2 regions of the Alteromonas sp. McT4-15 genome follow, and region 1 is predicted to be linked to the other one. Evidence: predicted binding sites of a transcription regulator. Region 1 holds the regulator's gene; the other holds the start of a gene.
The links. Region 1 encodes sigma-54, which starts transcription at its own class of promoters, with help from an activator protein. Its sites were predicted from a motif close to GTTGGCACGNNNNTNGNNT; they were not measured.

Region 1 (8,751 bases):
TTCACTTGGCATCAACTTCGCTGCCCCGCGTAAACCTACAGCCTGTAGCTTTAAAGCGACAATAGTAGCAATCACATCTTCTGAAAGTTGGGTGTGCTCACGCAGTGGGAAGGCCACGTTGTCAAACACGCTCATGTCAGTAAAGAGCGCGCCGCTTTGAAATAACATGCTCATTCTGCGTCGGGTTTGATATAGCGACTTCCTCGACATAGAGACAATGGAGTCCCCGTCGAACTTCACATCACCTTCATCAGGTGTTAACTGGCCGCCAATAAGGCGCAGCAGTGTGGTTTTACCAATACCACTTGGGCCCATTACCGCAGTAATTTTTCCCTTGGGCACTTTAAGCGAAATACCATCATAAATAATACGATCGGCACGCTTAAAGGTAAGGTTGTCTATTTCAACTAAATGATCCATAGCGTGTTTAATGTCGACCCTTGACCTAATGAAGCCGCCAGTATTTACGTCGGCGGGCTTTATAAAAATTTATTTAACATCGAGAACATTCAAGTTCTATGCCTTCGATTACTTTCACAGTAAAGTTTACTGGGCAGTGTAATCTAGTGACATTCTACGCTTTTTCAAGGGCGTCGCCAAAGTCAAAAAGTTACAAGTTATGTTCGATGAATACGAATGATTAAGCCTGTCAGCCCAATTGCTGTGTTAGTTGTCTTATTCGAAAAGCCCTATAACACTTATCTGGGCACTGAAATGGTAGAGTATTTTTTATTAACTGAAACTGAACGAGCTCATCGTAACGCCTGATTTTACAGTAAATTTCGCTAAAATCTGGTCGCTTGTCGTGTGTTAAAGGCAACGCAACATGTTTGTAGAGTGTGGTAACGCGCAAAACAGATACTTTATCGCTACAATAAAATAAAATGCACTTCCCATATGCAAATGGCACTGTTTTTGCGACAATCTAGCGAAATACTTTTTATTACAGGTTGTTGTGCTTTTAAACATCGTAATTTTCATCGTAGGACTAGTGATTTTAAGTTGGAGTGCCGATCGCTTTGTGTACGGTGCATCTGCACTGGCGAAAAACATCGGAATATCGCCGATGATGATAGGTCTCACCATTGTGGCGATGGGCTCATCAGCCCCTGAAATCGTCGTATCAGCGATTGCCTCAGCAAACGGAAATATGAACACTGCGGTAGGTAACGCATTAGGGTCTAACATCACCAACGTCGCATTAGTGTTGGGTATCACCGCGTTAGTTAAACCTCTTATCGTTTCCTCAACAACGCTTAAGCGTGAACTCCCGGCGCTACTCATCATCTCGCTTATCGCAATAGGCTTTATGTTTGATGGTGAATTAAAATCCTACGAAGGCATTATTTTGCTAGGTCTTTTTATTTTTGTTTTAGCGATGATGGCGTGGCTCTCGCTGCAAGTTGATAAAGAAGACCCTCTCGTTGCCGAAACTGCCGATGAAATCCCTAAAGATGTGTCGAACACGTCTGCGCTTATTTGGATTGGTGTTGGTCTTGTTATTTTGCCTTTGAGTGCCCATTTCCTAGTAAATTCCGCTGTAGAAATCGCGCGTTATCTTGGTATTTCTGATTTAGTTATTGGATTAACAATTATCGCACTTGGAACAAGCTTACCCGAACTTGCAGCCAGCATTGCCGGCGTGCTTAAAGGTGAGGATGATTTAGCATTGGGTAACATTATCGGCTCAAATATTTTCAACCTACTCGCCGTGTTGGGTATGCCAGGTCTAATAGCACCAGGGCTACTGGACCCTGATGTTTATAATCGCGACATGTACGTCATGCTTGGCTTGACCTTGCTACTGTTCCTGTTTAGTTTCGATCTGATTGGCAAACGCACTATTTCTAGGCCTAACGGACTTTTATTGCTTGCCTGTTTTATCGGCTATCAATTCTGGCTGTTTGGATAATCATGAATAACGAATTACAAAACACCTACATTGCCTCTGCAAAACGCGTTATCGATATTGAAGCTAGCGCTATCGAAAATCTTGCCAGTCGCTTAAATGAAGATTTTGAGAAAGCGTGTGACATTCTGTTTTCCTGTACGGGTAAGGTTGTTGTTTCAGGAATGGGAAAATCCGGTCATATTGGCAATAAGATTGCTGCAACACTTGCCAGCACAGGTACCCCCTCTTTTTTCATGCATCCTGGCGAAGCAAACCATGGAGATCTAGGCATGTTGAGCAAGGGCGATGTATTGCTCGCTATCTCCAATTCGGGCGAGACGAGCGAAATTGTTAACTTGCTGCCCGTGGTGAAACGCTTAGGAATAAGAGTTGTCGCCATGACAAACAGTGCACAAAGCTCGCTAGGCCAATACGCAGATATCGTACTTGATATTAGTGTCGAGCAAGAGGCATGCTCACTAGGCTTAGCGCCAACCTCTAGCACAACAGCAACATTAGTTATGGGGGATGCACTCGCAGTCGCATTGTTAGACAAGAAAGGATTCACATCTGACGACTTTGCGTTGTCACACCCAGGTGGAAGCTTGGGCCGAAAACTACTGCTTAAAGTAGGCGACATAATGCTCTCGGGTAGTGATATTCCGCTAACAAAGTCAGATGCAACCGTTGCCGAAGCACTCCTTGAAATTTCTAAAAAAGGATTAGGAATGACAGGCATTATTGATAGTGCCGGAATTTTGCTTGGCGTGTTTACAGACGGAGACTTGCGTCGTATTTTAGATGCGCGAGTTGATTTACATAGCGCCCAAGTTATTGACGTTATGACACAAGGCGGAAAAACAACCACTCAAGAAGAGCTAGCGGTTGAAGCATTGAACCTAATGGAAAGCCATAAAATTAGTGCATTGATGGTGGTTGACAGCGATCGCAAACCTATCGGCGCCTTTAACATGCATATGCTATTAAAAGCGGGGGTGCTGTAAATGGCGACAACGTTATATACCGAATTAGATGACACGCTCTTTAAGCGTCTTGCAGATATTAAACTGTTGGTTTGTGATGTAGATGGTGTTTTTTCTGATGGGCGCATTTATCTGGGCAATGATGGTGAAGAGCTCAAAGCATTTCACACCCGAGATGGCTACGGCGTAAAGGCCTTAGTGAGTCATGGCGTTGACGTTGCAGTAATTACGGGGCGTCGCTCTACCATTGTGGAAAACCGCATGAAGGCACTCAACGTAGCCCATATCATTCAAGGTGAAGAAAATAAGTCTGCCGCACTACAAGCCCTAATGACTGAATTGTCATTGCGCCCTGATAATGTTGCCACTGTAGGCGACGACATGCCTGACACAGGTATGTTTGCCCATGCAAGCGTAAAAATTGCAGTTTCAGATGCCCATCCTTTTGTCGCTAAACAAGCAAACTGGAAAACTACGCTCCCTGGTGGATTTGGGGCTGTGCGCGAAATTTCTGACACAATCCTGCAAGCCAAAGGGGTTGAGCAAGGTATTTTTGGAGCGAGTGTATGAGCCAATTTGGCTTCAATCGACTGGGGCTGAGCATTTCTGCGCTATTTATATTGGCGCTACTAATGTATTTACCCACGTGGATGGAAGAGCCGCCAGAAGTAAGAAATAGCGGCGAACTTGATGCATTAAAACCCGCGTATAAGGCAAAAAATCTTACTACGACTCTTTATAATCAAGACGGCCAGCTCAATCATAAGGTGTTTGCAGAATCGATGGAGCATTACGATCAACTTGGCTTTGTATTGTTCCGTGCGCCACGCTATACACTTTACACTGATAACGCTACGTCACCGTGGGTCGTTACCGCTGTGGAAGGAACATTGTACAACAACGAGCTGATTCAGCTTGAAAATAACGTACAAATAGAGAACCAAACTACAGATGATTTTGTCAAAACCATTACGACACAATACATTCAGATTAATTTAGACAACAAGCAGATGACATCTGATCAACCAGTAGAGATACTGGGGTCGCAATATGTCATTCAAAGCAATGGGTTTAATGCGAATTTGCGCACCCAAGAATATGAGCTTATCGATCATGTACAAACCACTTATTCCCCTAGCAACTAGCTTAATTTTAGCGTTGGCTAGTGGTTCCGTTTTCGCTAGTGAAGATGACTTTTCTAAGCCAATTAAAGTCGATGCTAAGTCACAATTTGTTGATGGAAAAAATAAAACATCGTTGTTCAAAGATGATGTTCTAATTACTCAAGGCTCGCTTGTGATTAATGCCGACGAAGTTGAAGTTATCGCGACAGCGGGCGAAGGCAGAGAAGTGTTTGTCGCACGCGGTAACCCTGCGAGCTATACGCAAGAGCTTGAAGATGGAACGCCAGTATCCGCTAAGGCGAATGAAATTCGCTACGAAGTGATTAATCGGGTGATATCGCTTACCGGGAAAGCGGAGCTGAAACAAGACACCAGTATGGTAAAAGGTGACAGCATTACCTTTGATATGATTACCGAGCAACTGCTTGCAACCGGTGGCGATGACGACAACGGTGAAGGAAGAGTGACAACTGTTTTCACTCCTGAAGCAATTCGCAAGACGAATGCTAAAGACAACGAACAAGATAACGAGGGCAACCAATAGCAATGGCTACTTTGAGCGCAAGAAACCTTGCTAAGGCGTATAAATCACGCCAGGTTGTCCGAGATGTCAGCCTCAGTGTATCGACAGGTCAAATTGTAGGCCTGTTAGGCCCAAATGGTGCTGGTAAGACCACAACATTTTATATGATTGTTGGGCTTGTTCCTCTTGATAAGGGCGCCATTGAAATTGACGACAACGAGTTAACACATCAGCCCATGCATGAGCGTGCACGCCGCGGAATTGGCTACCTCCCGCAGGAAGCATCTATATTTAGAAAGCTCACTGTGCATGAAAATATCATGGCAATTTTACAAACCCGTAAAGATTTAAATTCACAGCAGCAAGAGGAAGAAGCCGATGCGCTACTTGATGAATTTAATATTAACCATATACGTAATAGTACGGGGATGAGTTTGTCAGGGGGAGAACGCCGCCGAGTGGAAATTGCGCGCGCCCTTGCAGCTAAACCACAATTTATTTTATTGGATGAACCCTTTGCTGGTGTTGATCCAATATCAGTAAATGATATAAAGAAGATTATTCAACATCTTCGAGATAGGGGTATCGGTATCCTTATCACTGACCACAACGTACGAGAAACATTGGATGTTTGTGAAAAAGCGTACATTGTGAGTCATGGCGAGCTTATTGCGCAAGGAACTGCGGAACAGGTTTTAAGTAATCAAAAAGTAAGGGATGTATACCTAGGCGAACAATTCAGGCTATAGTTAGTGTAACCGGATTGTCATTTTTCAATCTCGCTCAGGTATATTCAATTTAGAGCATTTAAATAAGACGTAGATGAAACCATCTTTACAGCTAAAATTTAGCCAACAACTCACCATGACACCTCAGTTGCAGCAGGCCATTAAACTGTTGCAGCTTTCTACGCTCGATCTTCAACAAGAAATTCAAGAAGCGTTGGATTCAAACCCGCTATTAGAAGTTGAAGAAGGCCACGACGAGCCTCAGCTTGAAAAAAATAACATCGATAATGATGACAGTGGGGTAGAAGCTTCTGCCACTGCATCAAGTGATACTTTGGAAGCTGGCGACGCACTAGAAAAAAATGATCTTCCAGACGAATTGCCAATCGATAGCACATGGGATGAGTATTATTCAGCATCGTCTGCGCCGGCACCAGGACCTGCCAGTGACGACGAACAAATTTTCCAAGGTGAAACGACTGAGGACATACAAGAACATCTATTGTGGCAGATGCGCCTCACCCCTTTTTCTGACACTGACCGTGCCATTGCAATGGCTATCATTGATTCTATCGATGAGTCAGGGTATCTAACCGTTACTCTTGAAGAGATTTTAGAGGCGGTTAACGCGCAAGAAGCCTCTGGCGAAGATGAAGAGGAACTCATTGAAATGGACGAAGTAGAATGTGTATTAAAGCGCATTCAAATGTTCGATCCCATTGGTTCTGGATCGCGCACCCCACAAGAATGCTTGATGGTACAGCTTCGCCAATTCGCAGATGATACACCATGGCTTGCCGAGGCAAAGCAGTTAATAGAAGACTATTCTGATTTGCTGAGTAGCAAAGATTACCGCACCTTAATGCGCAAGAGCCGATTGAAAGAAGATCAGCTTCGCGAGGCTATGCGTTTGCTGCAAACCTTGAATCCTCGCCCAGGTAGTGCTTTAGTTACTAAAGAACCTGAGTACGTTATTCCAGATGTATCGGTTACCAAAAAGAATGGCCGTTGGGTGGTTGAGCTGAACCCTGATAGCCTGCCAAAACTTAGCGTCAATCAACAATATGCCGCAATGAGTCGCCGTGCGAAGAACAGTAGCGATTCACAATTTATCCGCTCACACATGCAAGAAGCCAAGTGGTTTATCAAAAGCCTAGAGTCGCGTAACGACACACTGATGAAGGTAGCAAATTGTATTGTGCAGCAACAAATGGGCTTTTTTGAACATGGCCCAGAAATGATGAAACCAATGGTATTAAATGATGTCGCAGAAATGGTAGATATGCACGAATCGACTATTTCACGTGTGACAACACAAAAATACATGCATACCCCTCGTGGCATCTTCGAGTTGAAGTATTTCTTCTCTAGCCATGTTGCAACGGAGTCAGGTGGTGAATGTTCATCAACCGCCATTCGTGCATTGATCAAAAAACTAGTGGCAGCTGAAAAACCCAGTAAACCACTAAGTGATAGCAAGATTGCTTCATTGTTGGCCGAGCAAGGCATTAAAGTTGCCCGGCGGACAATAGCAAAGTACCGGGAATCGTTATCGATCCCGCCGTCGAACCAACGCAAGAGCCTTATTTAACGGGCTTAATAATATAAGGAAGACGAAATATGCAAATCAACCTTACTGGTCATCATGTCGAAATCACCGACTCTTTGCGTAATTATGTCGATACGAAGTTCAGCAAACTTGAACGTCACTTTGATCACATTTCTAATGTGCATGTCATCCTGAACGTTGAAAAATTAAACCAAAAAGCAGAAGCGACAGTTCACTTAAGTGGCGCTGAAGTATTCGCATCCTCAGAAAATACCGACATGTATGCGGCGATTGACAGCATGGTTGATAAACTCGACCGGCAGGTAATCAAGCATAAGGAAAAACTTAAAAAGCACTAGTAGTTAATTAAGTATGGATATACAAGCCATCGTAAGTCTGGACCGCACTGAATGTGCGGTTCAATGTAATAGTAAAAAGCGTATTTTAGAGATCATTGCCGATATTGCTGCTAAGAACAACGCGCATATCGACCAGTCGACAGTACTGAATAGTTTGTTGGCGAGAGAACGAATGGGTAGCACAGGTATCGGAAACGGCATTGCCCTTCCCCATGGTCGCTTAGCTGGCCTTGATAGAGTTATTGCCATTGTTGTTACCAGCACACCAGCTATTGATTTTGATGCGCTAGATGAAAAACCTGTCGATATTTTCTTTGCACTATTAGTACCTGAAGAACAAACCGAAGGTCATCTACAAACACTAGCCACAGTCGCAGGCAAACTGAGTAATAAAGACACTATTAAAGCAATAAGGCGTGCTACCACAAGCGATGACATTATAAATGCGTTAGCGTAACTCGCTGCTATACAACATTACTGCATTAAGCGCTTAACAGTGTAAAGGGAGAATATAAGTGAAGCTGATTATTATCAGTGGTCGTTCGGGCTCAGGAAAATCAATTGCACTGCGCGCTCTTGAAGACTTAGGGTATTACTGCGTTGACAATATTCCGGTTAACTTGCTCCCTACGCTAACGCACACAGTGGTTGATGAATACGATCAAGTCGCCGTTAGCATAGACGTACGTAACCTGCCTAAAAATCCAGACGATTTAGTAGAAATACTTGATTACCTGCCTTCGTCTTGGTCGATGACCATTGTGTATATTGATGCTAGTGATGATGTGCTCGTTAAGCGTTTTAGCGAAACACGCAGATTGCACCCGCTGGCCAAGCTCAACAAGTCTCTCTCTGAAGCCATTCGCGCAGAGTCAGCGCTGCTGGCCCCTATTGTCGAGCGAGCCGATCTCTATTTGGATACCGACAAACTCACTATTCATCAACTCGCTGAGCTAATACGCGAACGTATTCTTGGTAAGAAAAGCTCGCGATTAGTGCTTGTGTTTGAGTCATTCGGCTTTAAGCACGGCATTCCCAAAGATGCAGACTATGTATTTGATGCACGGTTTTTGCCCAACCCTCATTGGGAACCAGATTTAAAGCACTTGACTGGGCTAGACGCGCCTGTTGAAGTATTTTTAGGGTCTCAACCTGTAGTAACAAAATTTATTTGGCAAATACAGAACCTGATCACAACGTGGCTTCCACATTTAGAGCGCAATAATCGCAGTTATGTCACCGTGGCAATTGGTTGTACTGGCGGACAGCACCGCTCGGTATACATCGCCCAAGCGCTATCAAAAACATTTTTGGAAATTCATCCAGACGTTCAAATCCGTCACAGAGAGTTGAACCAGTAATGATTATTGAGAAAACACTCACAATCGTTAATAAATTAGGGCTTCATGCTCGTGCTGCCACGCAACTTGTACAACTAGCCAACCAATTTGACGCCAAAATTGTGCTTAAAAAGGGTGACAAGGAAGCTGACGCAAACAGTGTACTGGGACTAATGATGCTTGAAAGTCATCAAGGTGAACAAGTCAACGTTGTCGTGCAAGGCAGTGATGCCGAAGAAGCCATGGCAGCCATT
Region 2 (8,751 bases), on a different contig from region 1:
TATCTTAAACATAGTAGGCAATGATCATGCCCAGTATTACTTAGAGGTGACCTATGTCGGGGATTTTAGATTCAGTTAACCAGCGCACCCAGCTCGTTGGACAGAATCGTTTAGAGCTGTTGCTGTTTAGACTGAACGGACGTCAGCGTTTTGGGATTAACGTGTTTAAAGTGCGTGAAGTACTTCAATGTCCACCTCTAACCGCAATGCCGAAGTTGAACCCGCTAGTACGCGGCGTTGCACATATTCGTGGGCAAACAATTTCAGTAATAGACCTGAGCATGGCTACCGGTGGTAAGCGCATTGAGGATTTAAAAAACGCCTTTATTGTAATCGCTGAATACAACCGCTCTGTTCAGGGATTTTTGGTGGGTGCTGTAGAGCGCATCATCAATACAAACTGGGATGCTATTATGCCGCCACCTCAAGGTACAGGGCGTGCCAGCTATTTGACCGCAGTTACAGAAGTAGAAAATGAGCTAATCGAAATCCTCGACGTTGAAAAAATCTTAAATGAAATTTCACCGCTCAACGCTGAAGTAAGTACTGAGGTTGCAGAGGGCTTAACCACCCAAGGCCAAGAGAACAAAATCATCTTTATTGCAGATGATTCTGCCGTGGCGCGCAATCAGGTGAAGAAGGCGCTAACAAGCCTAGGGCTTGAAATAGAGCTTGCCAAAAACGGGTTAGAAGCACTTAACCGCCTAAAGGCGATTGCCGAAGAATATGGTGATGTAACAAATCGAGTAGGTGTATTGGTATCGGATATTGAAATGCCTGAAATGGACGGCTACACCCTTACTGCCGAAATCAAAAATACACCAGAGCTTCAGAAGCTTCATGTCGTTTTACATACCTCATTAAGTGGTGTGTTCAACCAAGCCATGGTGCAGAAAGTCGGGGCCGATGACTTTATCGCTAAATTCCACCCTGATGAGTTGGCTACAGCGGTCCAAAAATGGTTAATGACTGAATGCGAGTAACGGAGCAACACTGCATTGGCTAATAAAGATGTTTCGCCAGAAAGTTACCTTAAATTTAGAGACTTTCTCGAAAAGCAGTGCGGTATTGTATTAGGTGACAATAAACAGTACTTAGTACGAAGCCGCCTTGCCTCTTTGCTATACAAGCATAAGTACGAATCTGCGGATGAACTTATCGATGTTGTTGTGCGCGGTTTTGATCGCACACTTCTGCAAGGTGTGATCGATGCAATGACCACAAACGAAACGTTGTGGTTTCGAGATAATTACCCGTTCGATCTTCTCATTAAGGATTTATTGCCAAAACTCGCATCTAAGAATCAGAAGATTAGGATCTGGAGTGCGGCATGCTCTTCCGGCCAAGAGCCATATTCTATTGCCATGTCAGTACTTGAGTTCCAGCGTCAGCGGCCGGGCGCTCTGCGTGCTGGCGTTGAAATAGTGGCAACTGATCTTTCTTCTGAAATGCTTAAGAAGTGCGAGCAAGGTATCTATGACGAACTTTCACTTGCTCGTGGTCTTTCTGCTCAGCGCCGTGACACTTTTTTTGAGCAACACGAAACAGGCCTGATGCAAGTGAAGCCTGAAGTTCGGCGAATGGTATCGTTTAGAAGTCTTAATTTGTTGTCAAGTTATGCAGGTCTTGGCCGCTTCGACATCGTTTTTTGCCGCAACGTCCTTATTTATTTTTCACCTCAAGTTAAACAGCGAATACTGCAACAAATTGCCGGACAGCTGCAAAGTGATGGCGTACTGTTCCTTGGCGCTTCTGAATCTATTAGCGCAGCGAGTGATATCTACAGCATGGTTAAGTGCCACCCTGGGCTCTACTATCAAAAAAAATAAATATTAATATGGGTTTGATTAATAAGTGTTTTTCTTCTAATTGAACCCGTTTTCTTACTTCTCTTTCCCCGTCAAAAACACATTTTGGCATCTGCTTTGCTAAATAATCTTCAAGAAAGCCTAACCGCAATCAAAAATAAGTATCGATGACGTGTGTTGAACTTCTACACACATCACATGCTTAGAAGAGACTTTTTCATTTCTCATCTTGTGGGCAAATAAACGCCAAGCCAAAAGATGAACGCAGAGAAAGCAATACGAGTAAGTCAGAGGTCGATTTATGGCAATTAATTTAGACAAATTAGTAGGGTTTCACGAATCCGCGCTCAAGATACGCACAGAGCGTATGGAAGTGATTGCGGGCAACCTTGCCAACGCCAATACACCTGGCTACAAAGCCAGAGATATCGATTTTAACAAAGCTATGCAGTCTGCAATGAAAGAAAGCTCGGGGGGCGTATCTTCTCACTCTTCAGGTGGTCTCGTTAGGACAAATTCTCGCCACATAGGCGGCAATTCAACGTCAGTATCGGCAAATTTTGACATGAAATACCGAATCCCGACTCAACCTGATACGGGAGACGGGAACTCTGTTGAAGTACAAGCCGAAAGAAATCGATTTTTAGATAATGGGTTGCGTTATCAAGTAAGTCTTGAATTTTTGAATGGAAAAATTAAAGGCATGAAGAAAGCGTTAAGCTCTGGAGGTCAATAGTCATGAGTCTTTTTAATGTAATGACAATATCGAGCACAGGTATGGAAGCGGAAAATGTGCGCTTAAATACCACTGCAAGTAATATCGCCAATGCGAATTCGGTGAGCAGTAGTTACAACGAGACCTACCGAGCAAGACACCCTGTGTTTGCAACAGCGCTTCAAGATGCCATGCGCGATCAGTCAAAAGGTACTGGCGTGCAGGTAAGAGGCATTGTAGAGAGCGATGCGCCACTTCAAGTGGAGTATGCACCAAATAACCCAATGGCAGACGAGAATGGCTACATCTATAAGCCGAACGTCAACATTGTGGAAGAAATGGCGAATATGATGTCGGCGTCAAAAGCTTACGAGACAAATGTGCAAGTTGCCGATACAACCAAAAGAATTTTCCGCCGCGTGCTTCAACTCGGTCAAGGGCAATAATCTGCCGCTTGGTTAATGTGAGGATAAACCAGTGAATACCATAAACAATACCGGCTTAAATACAGATTTGTATTGGCAAGAAGAGACGGTGAAGATTGCCGATGGGACTGAGCAGCAGCTATCGCAAGAAGATTTCTTCGCGATGTTGACTGAACAGCTTGCCAATCAGGATCCGACCGCACCGGTTGACAATGACCAAATGGTTGCTCAGATGACATCTTTTACCATGGCTGATGGTATTTCACAGCTAAATGAAAAGTTTGAGTCGTTCGCTGCTTCCATGACATCAAACCAAGCGCTTCAAGCCTCTAGCCTTATTGGTCAAAACGTATTGGTGCAAGGCAACGTGGGCTATATGGCAAATCAAGGTGACGGCATTTCAGGGGTAGTTGTGAACGAGAAGACAGTTCAGAACATGAAAATTACCATTGAAAACCAATACGGCGAAGTAATTAAAACAATTGATGCTGGCACCCAAACTGCTGGCAACATCGAATTTGAATGGGATGGCAAAGACAAGCATGGCAATGATGTCACCCCAGGCGAGTATGTAATCAATGCTACCGGTGAGTTGAACGGTGAAGGTGTTCAGTTGAACACAGCCGTAAACCGCCATGTGGGAAGTGTCAGTTTGGCCGTTAGTGGTCAAGGCGTAATTTTGAATTTGGATGGTGATGTCAGTATCAATCTTGATGACGTCATTCAAATCGGCAGTTAGTAGGAGAATCAATAATGTCTTTTAATATTGCACTGAGTGGCGTATCTGCCGCACAAAAAGATTTGGATGTAACCGCCAACAACATCGCAAACGTAAATACAGTTGGCTTTAAGGAATCACGTGCAGAGTTTGGTGACGTATATGCGGCATCACTGTTGGCGGGTGGTAAAACCAAAGTGGGTGATGGTGTATTAACGCAAGAAGTTGCACAGCAGTTTTCACAAGGTAGTTTGCAATTTACCAATACTTCACTAGATTTGGCGATTACCGGCAATGGCTTTTTTGCCACTGTACCTGAAATAACCTCTCGCGATTTTTCTTTCACTCGCGCAGGCCAGTTCAAGCTAGATAGTGATAACTTTGTCGTTAACAGTAATGGTGACAACCTGCTAGGTTTTCCAGTGAACGCTGATGGCACGAGTGCATCGGTTGCATTAAGTACCACTGAGCCCGTGCGAATTCCTGACTCTTCGGGTTCGCCGCAGCAAACTTCTGAAGTCGATATTAGAATGAACCTACCGGCGGGTGATTCAGCACTTGATCCAGCAGATTTTAACCCAGAAGACCCCTTAACTTACAACGCGGCAACGTCAGTGACAGTGTACGATTCATTAGGTGATAGCCACGTAATGACATACTACTTTATTAAAGACGGCACCGCGGGTGTAGATAACGAATGGTATGTTGCAACAGCCGTTGACGATACCTTGGTTGACATGACCGACTCTGCTGGCGCTGATACTGACCCTGCCACGGCAGTGAACGTTTTGGGGACAAATACGGGTAACGCAGTGACTGCCTCCAAGCTCATCTTCTCGCAAGGTGGTGACTTTGTTGGGATGGAAACGCCAGATGGTACTGCAACACTAGACTTCAAGATGCAAACAGAGGCACTTGGTGCCACTATTTTGGCGAACGGTTCAGATCCATCGCAACAAATTAGCATTGATTTTAACCTTGATGTTAATGGTGCAACACCGAATGAGCCTACTCAGTTCGCGTCAGCATTCGAGGTAACGTCTCTTGAGCAAGATGGTTTGCCAGTGGGCCGTTTGACGGGGATTGATATTGGTCCAGATGGCCTTGTGCGAGCAACTTTCTCAAACGGTACGTCTGAACCTATCGTGCGTGTAGCCTTGGTACGCTTCTCTAATGAGCAGGGCCTTACTCAGGAAAGTAGCACGCAGTGGAAAGAAAGTATTCTGTCTGGTGAGGCACTAGCAGGTGAAGCTACCACGGGTACCTTTGGTGAAATTAACTCATCAGCGCTAGAGCAAGCGAACGTAAACTTGACCACTGAGCTAATCGACATGATTATCGCTCAGCGTAACTTCCAGGCAAACTCTCGAGCGCTTGAAGTAAACAACTCGCTTAACCAGACTATCCTGAATATTCGATAGGCGGATAGGGCGGCAGAAAAGCGGCAATAATTAAGCGCTTTTTCGTCGGCGAAATTCATATTACTTCACGAGGTCGCCTCTGCGCGGCCTCTTTATTTTTCTATATTTTTCATACCTCTACAACGTCATATAAGCCTGTTGGCTACAAACTCTACACATTGGCATTGCCTTTGCAAAATCAAGGGTAAGGTTTAATCAGAGTCAAAAGTCAGTCATGGACAAACTTCTCTACATCGCAGCAAGTGGCGCTTCTCAAGATCTTTTAGGTACTGGTGTACGCGCGAACAACTTAGCCAATGCGCAGACTACAGGTTTTCGTGCTCAGTTAGAGCAGGCAAGGTCAATGCCCGCGTACGGTGAAGGCTTGCCAACCCGAGTATTTTCAATGACAGAGAGCCCTTCAAATAATTACGAGTCTGGCCCGATGATCAAGACTGAACGCGACCTTGATGTTGCAATTCAAGGGGACGGGTGGTTTGCGGTTCAAGACCAAAACGGGCAAGAAGCGTACTCGCGAAATGGTAACTTCAAGTTAGGCGACGACGGAATTTTGACAGATGTTCAAGGACGCCCTGTATTAGGCGACAACGGTCCAATTTTTCTTCCAGTGCCGTTGGACAACTTGAATATTGCTTCTGATGGCACATTGTCTATGCGACAACTCGGCGCACCCGCCAACGTTATTGAAGAGGTGGGTAGACTGAAACTTGTCAGCCCTAACTACGCTGATATGGAGCGTGGTCGAGACGGTCTTTTTCGAATGGAAGACGGCTCAATAGCAGATCCCAATGCTAACGTGAAAGTGATGTCAGGCATGCTAGAGGGGTCGAACGTGAATGCCGTAGAAGAAATGGTCGACATGATCAGTCTTCAGCGCCATTACGAGCTTCAAGTAAAAGTAATGAAGCAAGCGGAAGAATTAGATACTCGCGGCAACATGCTGCTACGAATTCTGTAAACGTATTTTAAGATTTGTTGCTTGATAGGCAACGTCGGAGGTTAACATGCATCCAGCACTGTGGATTAGTAAAACCGGACTTGATGCCGCACAAACTGATGTTGCTGTGGTATCTAACAACTTGGCAAACGCATCAACGGTTGGCTTTAAAAAAGACCGTGCCGTGTTTGAAGACTTGTTATATCAAAATATCAATCAGCCAGGTGGCCGTTCGTCAGCAGATACTGAGCTGCCTTCGGGACTAATGCTAGGTTCAGGTTCGAAAGTGGTTTCTACGCAAAAAGCACATACGCAAGGGAATCTACTAACAACCGAAAATGCGTTAGATTTATCTATACAAGGCCGTGGCTATTTCGAAATACTTCAGCCAGATGGCACATTAGCGTACAGCCGTAATGGGCAATTTAGTCTAAACGACCAAGGACAAATTGTTACCTCAGGTGCAGGTTACTTGTTACAACCTCAAGTCACGATCCCTCCTGATGCGCAGCAAATCACGATTTCACAAGACGGTCAGATCAGCGTAAGTATTCGAGGACAAGCAGAGCCTCAGCTACTTGGACAGTTGAATGTGACCGACTTTGTCAACCCAACTGGTTTGCAACCCACTGGGCAAAATCTTTACGTTGAAACGGCATCAAGTGGTGCGCCTATACAAGGCATCCCCGGTTTGCAGGGTCTTGGCATGATCTCTCAGGGTACGCTGGAAACGTCGAATGTAAACGTGACAGAAGAATTGGTAAACCTTATTGAAAGCCAACGTCTTTATGAGATGAACTCGAAAGTTATCTCCTCTGTTGATCAGATGCTTGGTCAAGTTATTCAACAGCTGTAGGAGTAGGTTGAAATGCGTTGCGCCATTTTCATTATGCTTTGCTCACTGCTTAGCGCCTGTCAGAGTACTACTGATGAGCGCGTTCAGGCGAATGACCCGTTTTATGCGCCTGTCGTGCCGAATTATCCGGAAGAAACCGTTATTGAAGACGGCTCCTTGTTTAGACCTCATCTGGCTAACAGCTTGTATTCGGATGTTACCGCACGTCAAGTAGGTGACATTATTACCGTGGTACTAAGCGAGAATACGGCGGCAACGAAATCGGCTAACACGACCACATCGCGTGAAACAACAGCAGACCTGCAACCGATTACGGGGTTAGCGGGCAACGCCATTAACATAGGCAATCAGTCCATTCAATTTGGTCTTGATTCGTCGAATGACTTTTCGGGTGATGCTGCGGCCAATCAGACCAACAGCCTTCAAGGCGCTATCTCGGTAACAGTTGTCGATGTGCTCCCCAACAAAAACTTAGTTGTGCGCGGTGAGAAATGGATGACCCTTAACCACGGAGATGAATATATCCGTCTTACAGGTGTGATTCGTCCGTTAGATATCAACCCTGACAATCAAATAGAGTCTACCAAAATTGCCAATGCGCGCATTCAATACAGCGGCACTGGTACCTTTGCAAGAGCACAAGAAAAGGGCTGGTTGGCAAAGTTCTTCGATTCATCTTGGTGGCCACTTTAACGTGGAGAGTGTAGTTATGCGTTATTTTTCGTTTTTCGCGATAGCACTGTGCATGTGTGTAGGCTGCATTCATAGCGCTAATGCACAGCGTATTAAAGACGTAGCATCCATTCAGGGTGTTCGTTCAAATCAGTTAATTGGTTACGGTTTGGTTGTCGGCTTGCCAGGCACTGGCGAACAGAACCCTTTTACTGAGCAAAGTTTTAGAACCATGTTGGCTAATTTTGGTATACGGATGGATGCCAACACGCGACCTAATACGCGAAATGTTGCCGCGGTGGCGGTACATGCTAATTTGCCCGCTTTCGCCAAACCCGGTCAAACCATTGATGTAACTGTATCCTCAGTTGGTCAAGCGAAAAGTCTGCAAGGTGGCTCGTTGTTACAAACTTTCCTGCGCGGTGTTGATGGCAAAGTGTATGCCGTGGCACAGGGGAGTTTGGTGGTAAGCGGTTTCGGTGCAGAAGGCGGTGATGGTTCTCGAATCGTTGTAAATACGCCAACGGTTGGGCGCATTCCCAATGGAGCCATGGTAGAGCAAAGCGTGCCAAGTGGCTTTGCCAATGGGGATTATTTGACGCTTAATCTTCACTATCCTGATTTTTCCACTGCTAAAGCGCTAGCTGACACCATCAATGAAAGATTGGGTGCGCAGCCTGAGAATGGTTATGTTATTGCAAAGCCCATTGATGCCGCTTCAGTAAGAGTAACTGCACCTAGAGACGCAGGCCAACGCGTTGGTTTTTTAGCAACCCTTGAGAACTTTGACTTCACGCCAGCGGATGCGCCTGCGCGTGTGGTTATCAATAGTCGAACAGGCACTATTGTCATTGGAAGCGACGTTCGTTTGTTGCCTGCAGCCATCACGCACGGTGGGCTTACCGTCACAATTTCCGAAAATCAGCAGGTTTCGCAGCCCAATGCCTTCGGTGAAGGACAAACCGCGATTACTACACAGTCGATTGTAGATGTTGATTTGGCTGACAGTCGCATGTTCAAGTTCGAACCAGGCGTCACATTGGATCAGCTTGTTCGCGCCGTCAATGAAGTCGGAGCGGCACCTGGTGATTTGATGGCAATTCTTGAAGCTTTGCGTCAGGCCGGTGCCCTACGCGGCGAACTGGTCATTATTTAGGAAGCTGCATGATGGAAGCGCTCAGTACTAAAAATCAATTGGA

Region 2: flgB (flagellar basal body rod protein FlgB) is a predicted target of sigma-54. The motif match lies at 1,913-1,931, and genes of this name have one in related genera.

Annotation. Positions count from the first base shown of each region.
Region 1 covers NZ_JAJALG010000007.1:64,784-73,534, reverse strand. Annotated here, with positions in the region: gene mlaF (phospholipid ABC transporter ATP-binding protein MlaF) at 1-420, opposite strand, end outside; gene LHL20_RS07705 (calcium/sodium antiporter) at 956-1,912, shown strand; gene LHL20_RS07700 (KpsF/GutQ family sugar-phosphate isomerase) at 1,915-2,895, shown strand; gene kdsC (3-deoxy-manno-octulosonate-8-phosphatase KdsC) at 2,896-3,444, shown strand; gene lptC (LPS export ABC transporter periplasmic protein LptC) at 3,441-4,019, shown strand; gene lptA (lipopolysaccharide transport periplasmic protein LptA) at 3,988-4,542, shown strand; gene lptB (LPS export ABC transporter ATP-binding protein) at 4,545-5,270, shown strand; gene LHL20_RS07675 (RNA polymerase factor sigma-54) at 5,344-6,840, shown strand; gene hpf (ribosome hibernation promoting factor) at 6,870-7,157, shown strand; gene ptsN (PTS IIA-like nitrogen regulatory protein PtsN) at 7,171-7,614, shown strand; gene rapZ (RNase adapter RapZ) at 7,673-8,518, shown strand; gene LHL20_RS07655 (HPr family phosphocarrier protein) at 8,518-8,751, shown strand, end outside.
Region 2 covers NZ_JAJALG010000003.1:111,459-120,209, reverse strand. Annotated here, with positions in the region: gene LHL20_RS03815 (chemotaxis protein CheV) at 54-983, shown strand; gene LHL20_RS03810 (CheR family methyltransferase) at 999-1,829, shown strand; gene flgB (flagellar basal body rod protein FlgB) at 2,110-2,544, shown strand; gene flgC (flagellar basal body rod protein FlgC) at 2,547-2,969, shown strand; gene LHL20_RS03795 (flagellar hook assembly protein FlgD) at 3,001-3,687, shown strand; gene flgE (flagellar hook protein FlgE) at 3,702-5,087, shown strand; gene flgF (flagellar basal-body rod protein FlgF) at 5,302-6,045, shown strand; gene flgG (flagellar basal-body rod protein FlgG) at 6,092-6,880, shown strand; gene flgH (flagellar basal body L-ring protein FlgH) at 6,893-7,573, shown strand; gene LHL20_RS03770 (flagellar basal body P-ring protein FlgI) at 7,590-8,708, shown strand; gene flgJ (flagellar assembly peptidoglycan hydrolase FlgJ) at 8,720-8,751, shown strand, end outside.